2 regions of the Nonomuraea sp. MTCD27 genome follow, and region 1 is predicted to be linked to the other one. Evidence: riboswitches for the same ligand, from Rfam matches in the RefSeq annotation. Region 1 holds a riboswitch; the other holds the start of a gene.
The links. Region 1 has a riboswitch for cyclic di-AMP ahead of ACBJ59_RS43630 (glycoside hydrolase family 25 protein). Riboswitches for the same ligand answer to the same signal wherever they lie in the genome.
Positions count from the first base shown of each region.

Region 2: it holds a riboswitch for cyclic di-AMP, as region 1 does, so the genes downstream of both, ACBJ59_RS14550 (NlpC/P60 family protein) here and ACBJ59_RS43630 (glycoside hydrolase family 25 protein) in region 1, are expected to answer to the same signal.

Region 1 is NZ_JBGNUW010000019.1:35,108-39,536, forward strand. It holds gene ACBJ59_RS43625 (fibronectin type III domain-containing protein) at 1-1,486, shown strand, start outside; gene ACBJ59_RS43630 (glycoside hydrolase family 25 protein) at 1,739-2,503, opposite strand; cyclic di-AMP (ydaO/yuaA leader) riboswitch at 2,516-2,660, opposite strand; cyclic di-AMP (ydaO/yuaA leader) riboswitch at 3,084-3,234, shown strand; gene ACBJ59_RS43635 (CHAP domain-containing protein) at 3,247-3,882, shown strand; gene ACBJ59_RS43640 (NAD-dependent epimerase/dehydratase family protein) at 3,988-4,429, opposite strand, start outside.
Region 2 is NZ_JBGNUW010000004.1:496,231-500,659, reverse strand. It holds gene ACBJ59_RS14565 (RDD family protein) at 1-409, opposite strand, end outside; gene ACBJ59_RS14560 (RDD family protein) at 520-2,016, opposite strand; gene ACBJ59_RS14555 (amino-acid N-acetyltransferase) at 2,102-2,671, opposite strand; cyclic di-AMP (ydaO/yuaA leader) riboswitch at 2,949-3,098, shown strand; gene ACBJ59_RS14550 (NlpC/P60 family protein) at 3,104-4,147, shown strand; gene ACBJ59_RS14545 (LuxR C-terminal-related transcriptional regulator) at 4,168-4,380, opposite strand.

The sequences.
Region 1 (4,429 bases):
CTCCCCGCTGGCCGGCGTCACGCTGCCGCGGTCGCTCGGCGGGGCCGGTTACGCCCAGCTCGAACGGGCCCTCAGCCACGGCGCCGAGAACAAGTGGATCACCGCTTCGATGGGCGGCGAGGTCCGGCCCGAGATCCAGTCCTCGGCGTTCGCGTCCTGGCCCGGCGGCTCCGGGCAGGTCGACAACATGAAGGCGTGCATCGAGCTGGAGCACACCACCTGGAAAATCAACGAACAGAGCCAGAGCTACGCGGCCGGCGACCCGAACGTCGCGGCGGCCGTCCGCCTCATGGGGTACGACCTCACCGTCGACAACGCGTACTTCAAGGACACCGCGAGCGGCACCACGAACGTGGGCGTACGGATCAGGAACAACGGCGTGGCACCGTTCTACTACCCGTGGACGGTCACCCTCGGCCTCAAGAACAGCGCCGGGACCGTGGTCAGGACCTTCGACACGTCCTGGGACCTCCGCACGGTCATGCCGCTCAAGATCCGCGCGTTCCCCGACTGGGGTGTGGGCTCGGACCCGACCTATCTGGACTACGGCCACCCGCAGTACTTCCAGGCCGGCGTCAACCTCTCCGGCGTCCCCAACGGTGGCTACCAGTGGGTCCTCCGGGTGAAGAACCCGCTGGAGACCGTCTCCTCGAACGCCAAGAAGCTCCGCTTCGCCAACGCCACCCAGGGCGCCGACGGCTGGCTCGGCCTCGGCCCGGTCACCGTCGGCAGCGGCGGCGGCCAGGACACCACGGCGCCGACCACGCCCACCGGGCTGACCTCCCCGTCACGCACCGCGAGCTCGGTCACCCTGTCCTGGACGGCGGCCACGGACGACGTCGGCGTGGCCGGATACCGCATCCACCGCGGCGCCACCCAGGTCGGGACGTCGGCGACGACCTCCTTCACCGAGACCGGGCTGAACCCCGCGACCTCCTACACCTACACCGTCAGGGCGTACGACGCCGCGGGAAACACCTCCGCCGCGTCGGCGCCCGTCACCGTCGTCACCCTTCCGGCGACGTCCGCGGGCCTGGTCGTGGACGACTTCGACGGCAACCCGGCGTACCCGTCCGCGGCCCGCAACGACCTCGGCAGGTGGACCGGCGGCAACTGCTTCCTCAACGGCGGCGGCTCCGGCGCCGTGCCCGGCGGGGCGCTCAGCCTGCGGTACGACAACTGCGGCTGGTTCGGCAGCGACGTGTACACCGACCTGTCCGCGTACACCCATCTCGTCGTCCGGATCAAGGGCGCGGCAGGGGGCGAGCAGGCCCACTTCCACCTCGGCCTCGGCGGGGTGACCAAGGCGTTCGGCGACTTCACGCTCGACGGCGGCGGCCGTCCGGCCATCACCACCGCGTACAAGGACATCAGGCTTCCGATGTCCGCGAACGGGATCAACCGCGCGTCCCCCGGACAGCTCGCGATGGGCTTCTGGTACGGCGGCAACAGCACCGTCACCATCGACTCACTCACCTTCGAGTGACTCACCGGGAGGCCGGGATCGGGCTGCCGCTCCCGGCCTTCCGGCAGCCCCGACCGTCTCAGCGGGCCGGCGCACCGTTCGCGGCGACGCGCTGCCCGGCCCCGCCCCGGCCTCGCTCGCCACCGCCGCCCTGCTCTTCGTCGCGGCGGCGAGTCGTCCTGCGGCACACGTCCTGCGGCGCTTGCTCTGCGGTGCTTGCTCTGCGGCGCGTGCCCTCCCGGGCGGCAGGGCGGCCGGGAGGGCACGCGCCGGTCAGGCGGCGTGCCTGCCCAGGTCGCGCAGCTGGCCGGGGGTCAGCGCGGAGACGTTCTGATCGATGGGGGAGTCGGTGTACTGGTGGATGGTCCAGGACTTCCAGTCGGCGGGCGGGGTGAGCGCGCCCTTGGCCCGGCTGTAGTGAGCGACCCACAGGGGATATTCGGCCAGGCCCTTGCCGTACGTGTCGGCGAAGTTCCAGCCGCTGTAGAACATCGGGGTGATCCCGGTCCTGGCCTTCACGTGTGACAGCCACGCCTTGGCCCACGCGTTCACCTGGGCGACGGACCTGTCGTCGGTCGTCTCCAGGTCCAGGACCAGCAGGTCCCCGGCCTTGGCGGGCTGGGCGTTCACCACGGACAGGAAGTGCTCGGCCTCGGCGATGGGGTCGTTGCCGGGGTGCCCGAAGTGGTACGCGCCGCGCACGATGCCCTTGTCGCCCAGCTCACGCCAGTGCCGGGCGAACGAGGCGTCGCGGAAGCCGGTGCCCTCGGTGGCCTTGATGATGCCGAACTGGGCGGGGCTGGCGGCCCAGTCGTACTGGGGCTCGTAGTTGGAGATGTCCAGGCCGTACGTGAGCTGCTGGGTCCTGTGCTGGGTCGCCTGCACGGTGGTGCCGTGACCGGTGGGCGAGGCGAGCACCGTACCGGTCGCGCCGGTGACGGCGGTGGTCGCGGCCAGGATCACGCCTCCGACGGCCAGCGCGAAGAGCTCGGCGGGGCGGCGGTTCCTGACGATCGCGGCAAGCTGAGGCTTGAGCATGGGGATGTCGACTCCTTCTTCCATGCCGCCTACCGGGTTAGCTGACGGGTTCGGGACTGGAAGTCGCCCCTACGGGCGCGGCTCGGGCCGGCGTCCGATTCACCCCGAAGAGTGGATCCCCGGCTCCGCGGGGTCGCGGATTCGGCGGGCGCGGCGGACCGCGCCCAGTAAAGGTACAGATCTCCCTAAAGTGGGAGCAAGTATGGCAAAGCGAAGCCCCATGTTCGTCGGCGGGAACGAGCCCGAAAAGCCGCGCCGGCAAGGGTTTCCGGGGCTGGGTAAAGTTTCCGGCGCCGCCCTGGTCGCCGGTCCGGAACGGCTGTGACTTGTGATACTCGTGATGCGACCTCTTTTGCCCTCCTAAACCCCGTCCACCATGCTGCTTGGGTAAAGAATTGTGTCGCGATCGCCTATGTCACAGGGGATCCTGTTGCCTTTCCCAGGGCCCGGCTTGCATCTTTCTATGCGATTCGCTTACCTTTGAGGACTCAAGGCGTACGACCTGCCGACAAGCACTTGTCGCGTGACGCCGTTCATTTGTCGAGACCGCGTCTCACCAGCACGGACGTGCAGGGATGTGTGACGCGGCCCGCCGAATCCGTGAATGCAGCGGAACCGGGGACCCACCTTTTTTTCCGGGGTGAATCGGCGCGCTCTGATCCGAGCGCTCCGTAGGGCACTTCCACGCCCGAACCCGTCAGCTAACCCGGTAGGCGGCATGGAAGCGAGGAGCAATCCAAGTAATGGCCAAGTACACCCTTTCCCGTGCCCTGAAGCCCGCGAGCCTCACCCGGTTCGCCGTCGGGGCGGCCGTGGCGGCCGGTGCCGTTCTCGCCGCCGGTCCGGCCTTCGCCGCCGACGACTCCCAGGCGCAGAAGTCCGCGGGTCAGGTGTCCGCGCAGTCGGTGCTGAAGGTCGCCGAGTCGCAGATCGGCGTGGCCGAGAACGCCGCGGGCGGTGGCACCCCGTTCCACAGCTGGTACATGTCCTCGCCCCGGGCGCAGGAGACCATCACCCGTGATGGCGGGAGTGTGCGGGCCTACGCCAACGCTCCGTGGTGCGCCATGTTCGTCTCCTGGGTCGGCGAGAAGGCCGGCGTCCGCCCCAGCATGGGCTGGGACGCCTACACCGTCACCTATGCCAAGTGGTTCCAGACCAACCAGCACTGGGGCACGACCGCCAAGCCCGGCGCCGTCGTCTTCTTCGACTGGAACGGCAAGAGCACCACGGGCATCGACCACGTGGGCCTGGTCAAGCAGGACAACGGCAACGGCACGATCACCACGATCGAGGGCAACACCGGCAACGGCAAGGTCGAGCAGCGCATCCGGCCCAAGTCCCAGGTCGTCGGCTACGGCTACCCCCAGTACAAGGCCTGATCCCAGGCAGGCCGCACGCTCCTTGCCAGGTGCGATGGTCAAGGGACAACGGGTGGTGCAGGAGAGATCCTGCGCCACCCGTTGTGTTCGCTCCGGGAGAGCGGGCTACGCGTGCTGCCGATACCAGTCGAGCGTCGCGGCCACGCCCGCCGGGTGCGGGGTGACGTCGACCGGTCCGAACGCCTTCCGGAAGGCCGAGTCGTCGGAGACGAACGGCCGGTCCCGCTGGTACCAGGTCTCCCCGAACTCGCGGACCATGGGGTGGAACAGCCCGACGAGGCGCTGCATCCCCCGCCCGAGCCCGGCGCTCTTCGGCGTGCCGCCGGCCGCGGCCCACACGAGGTCGAGGAAGGCGCGGCCGGTGATGGGCTCGGCGGCGGGCAGGTGCCAGGCGCGCCCGTCCGCCTCGGCGCGCTCGCCGAGGGTGACCAACCCGGCGGCGGTGTCGGGCAGGTAGGCGATGGTGTGCGGCTGGTCGAGGTCGCCGACCCAGCGGGCGGTCTTGCCGGCCAGGGCGGCGGCGAAGACGGTCGGGCCGATGACGGTG
Region 2 (4,429 bases), on a different contig from region 1:
GCAGCCCGACGCCGAAGAGCAACATTCCCGCCAGCAGATTGGCGACCGGAATGCCCATCAGCATCACGGGGGCGGGATAGACCAGGGCCCGTTTGAGCAGTGCGCGGGACGGCAGGTCACCCGGCGCCAGGCGAATCCTCATGATCGCCTTACCGAACGTCCGCCCGTACCGGGAATGCGCCCACCAGTCGTAGCCCGCATAACCCAGCCCGGCCACCAGCCACGCGAACACGCCCGGGAGCCGCCCCTCGAACACCTCCATCATCCCGACAGTTCGGAAGATGCCCCACAGCGCGATGAACAGAATGTAATAGAAGACCCCGAAGACGAGTGCTTCAATCAACCGGGCGGCGAGCCGTTCCCACCATTCCGCGGGCGGCGCGTCCGGCCGCGGGACCGTCCCGGCCATAACTTCCCACCTCGCGTCATCGTCGGCTTGGATCTCCATTCTGGTACGGGCACGTGGACAAAACACAGGGGCCGGCGGGAAGCCGGCCCCTGTTTTGTGTGTGCGGAGGACTACTTGATCTTCACCACCACGGTCTTCGCGAACTTGTCCGCGAAGGTCAGGTGCAGCGGCTTGTCCCAGAGCTGCGATGCACCATTGAGGGCGTAGATCACAGCGGCGAGCAGGGGGCCGAGCAGAGGCACCCAGTAGAGGATGTAGCCGCCCACCGTCACGAGCGCCCGCTTGAGCGACACGTCGGTCGGCAGGCCCTCCGGCTGCACGTGCCCGCCGATCTGGACGACCTTGATGCCCATCACCATCTTGCCGACCGTCTGGCCCTTCATCTTGACCAGGAGGAAGTCGTAGGCGACGTAGATCAGGGTCGCGACGATCGAGACCACGAGGTAGTACAAAAGCCCGAAGGTGAGGCCGCTGGTGATCCCGGTGATGGAGCTGTAGGAGGGATAGAGCGGGGTGAGGACCAACTGCACCAGGAACAGCACGATGCCGAAGATGACACCGTCGATGATCCTGGCCACCAGCCGCTGCCACCACTCCGCCAGCGGCGCCGGCGCCCCGGGCGGCTGGACGCCGACCGGCTGGCCGTAGGGCTGGCCGTAACCGGGCTGCTGCCCGTAACCGCCCTGGCCGTAAGCCTGGGGCTGCTGCCCGTAGGCCTGGCCGTACTGCTGCTGGTCGCCGTACTGCTGCTGGCCGTAGCCGGGCTGGGCGTAGCCGGGTTGGGACTGCTGCTGCTGCCCGTAACCCTGCTGCTGACCGTAGTCAGGCTGGGACTGGGGCTGCTGGCCGTAGCCCTGCTGCTGACCGTAACCCTGCTGACCGTAGTCGGGCTGGGACGGCTGCTGCTGTCCATAGCCCTGCTGGCCGTAACCCTGCTGCTGACCGTACTGCGGCTGCTGGCCCGACTGCGGCTGCTGGCCGTAGCCCTGCTGCTGGCCGTAGTCAGGCTGGGACGGTTGCTGGCCGTAGCCCTGCTGGCCATAGTCGGGCTGGGACGGCTGGGACGGCTGGGACGGCTGTTGCTGCTGGCCGTAACCCTGCTGGCCGTAGTCGGGCTGGGACGGCTGCTGCTGCCCGTAGCCCTGCTGGCCGTAACCCTGCTGCTGACCGTACTGCGGCTGCTGGCCCGACTGCGGCTGCTGACCGTAGCCCTGCTGCTGGCCGTAGCCCTGCTGACCGTAGTCGGGCTGGGCCGGCTGTTGCTGCTGACCGTAGCCCTGCTGCTGGTCATAGCCCTGCTGGCCGTAGCCGGGCTGGGACGGCTGTTGCTGTCCGTAGCCCTGCTGGCCATATTGCGGCTGCTGCTGGCCGTAGCCCTGCTGCTGGCCGTACTGAGGTTGCTGGCCGTAGCCCTGCTGCTGGCCATAGCCTTGCTGGCCGTACTGGGGCTGCTGCCCGTAGGCATCGTCCGCCCGGTAGCCGACCACAGTGACGTCGGGATCGGGCTCGCCGGGGTGGCGGCCCGTGTTCTGCTGCCCGTAGGGGGTGGCAGGCGCAGAATTTTCGCCGGATTCGTCCTGTGGATACGGCGGCTGTCCGGTGCTCACCGTGTCACCTCGCTTCGAGTGCGCATGTGGCACGTGTCAGGACACATGCCTGTGCTGCCCAACGTATCGACATAGGTATCAACAATCACCTTTCCATCTGGTCAAGGTCCGCGTCACCCGATGTCAGATGGAGCAGCATGCGGGTGTTGCCCAGGGTGTTCGGTTTGACGTGTTCCAGGTCGAGGAACTCCGCCACACCCTCGTCGTACGAGGCCAGCAGTTCGGCGTACACCTCAGGGGAGACCGGTGTGCCCTGAATCGGGCGAAAGCCATGCCTCGCGAAGAAGTCGACCTCAAAAGTCAGGCAGAATACACGCCGCAGACCCAGATCCTTCGCCTGCTGTATGAGAGCTGAGACGATCCGATGGCCGACGCCCATCCCCCGGCACTCGGGGTCCACGGCAACGGTGCGGACCTCGGCGAGGTCCTCCCAGAGCACGTGGAGTGCGCCGCAGCCGACCACCTGTCCGCCCAGCTCGGCCACCCAGAACTCCTGTACGTCCTCGTACAGGGTCACCGTGGCCTTCTCCAGGAGCCGCGGTCCCGCGCCCGCGTAGGTGTCCACCAGGCGCCTGACCGTCCGCACGTCGGGCGTGCGGGCACGCCGGACCACCACCGCGGTCTCGGGCACTGTCAGTTCGGCCACCTGCTCCATGGCTCTCCAGAGTACAGATGTCATTACGGCTCAGCCCTAACTCCCATCTCTGGGCTCATCCTGTTACATCCCGTTGCCATGCGGGCACGCACCCCGCGGATCTCTGCATTCGGCCCCATCGACGGCAAACAGGACATAAAGTCGGTTCTGCACGAGCGTGCACGAGATCACCTTGTGACCCTTCGGTTGTGAAACCTCTACAGACTCGGCAGTTCTGGTTGAGCACGAACCCGGAGTGCATTAGTGTCCTGCGACGATGTTCCCCGCGTATCGCGACGAGGGGGACACGCCCAATCCCCGCGAGGGGAGCCGGGGACCCGCCGGTGGCGTCACCCGACGCCACCACTGGGGTGAATCCGAATCATTCGGTAGGGCTGCTCCGGCCCGAACCCGTCAGCTAACCCGGTAGGCGTCTATGAGAGGAGCTGGTTGGTGGAGCTCACGCTCAACCGTGGGGGGAAGGCGGCGGGCAAGCACGCCCGCCCTCCGGAACGGGCCCGGCGACCGCGCCGCTTCGGTGTGGTAAGTGTCACAATCGCCGCGCTGCTGATAGCCATCCCCGTCGGTTCGGCGTCCGCGGACCCCAAACCGTCGCTCCAGGACCTGGCCAAGCAGGTCGAGAAGATGCACACGGAGATCGAGACGCTGTCCGAGGAGTACAACGGCCAGCGGGAGAAGCTCAAGACCGCCAAGAAGGCCTCCGAGGCCGCGCAGAAGACGCTGGCGACCAGTGAGGCCGATCTCGAGGCCAAGCGCGCCAAGGCCGCCCTGCTAGCCGAGAACGCCTACATCACCGGCGGCCTGGGCAAGGCGCTGGCGTTCGCCACCTCCGAGGATCCCGACACCTTCCTCGACCGCGCCGCCACCACGTACGTGCTCGAACAGCAGCAGGGCGAGGAGGTCAACCAGGTCGCCAGGGCCAGGGAGGCCGCCGAGCGCGCCAGGGCCGGCGCCAAGACGCGCATCGAGGAGGTCCAGGAGCTCGTCTCCGAGCTCGACACCAAGCGCGACAAGATCACCAAGCTGGTCACCAAGGTCGAGAGCAACCTGTTCCAGCGGGCGCTGGGCGAGGCCGGCCGGCCCGGCACGCGGGCGGTGCGCGTGAACCTGCCGATCATCGGCGGCGGCAAGGCGGCGCAGGCCGCCCGGTGGGCGCTCACGCAGCAGCTCAAGCCGTACGTCTGGGGCGCAGAAGGCCCGAACTCCTACGACTGCTCGGGCCTGGTCATGGCGGCCTACCAGCAGGTGGGCATCTCCCTGCCGCACTACACGGGCAGCCAGTGGACCGCCGGCAGGCACATCTCCCGCGAGGAGCTGCGGCCGGGTGACCTGGTCTTCTTCTACAACGACCTGCACCACGTGGGCATCTACCTCGGCGGCGGCATGATGGTGCACGCGCCGCAGACCGGTGACGTCGTCCGCATCGCCTCGATCGCCCGGCGGCCGTTCGCCGGCGCCGTCCGCATCGCCGACTGAGCCCCGGGCACCGCCCGCCGCTAGATCAACTGGCGGCGGGCAGCCCAGGCCACCGCCTCGATCGCCGTGGCCACGCCGATGCGGTCGCAGATGCCCCGCAACCTCCGGCGTACCGTCCGCCCGCTGATATCCAGTCGTCTCCCCACCCGGTCGACCGTGACCCCCTTGGCCAGCTCCGCCAGCAACGCAAGGTCCGCATGGCTCAGCTCAACACCTTCAGTGAGCACATCCATCGGGAGCCCTCCCCCCCAACAGCAGAACTTGGACCGATCGACCCGGCCA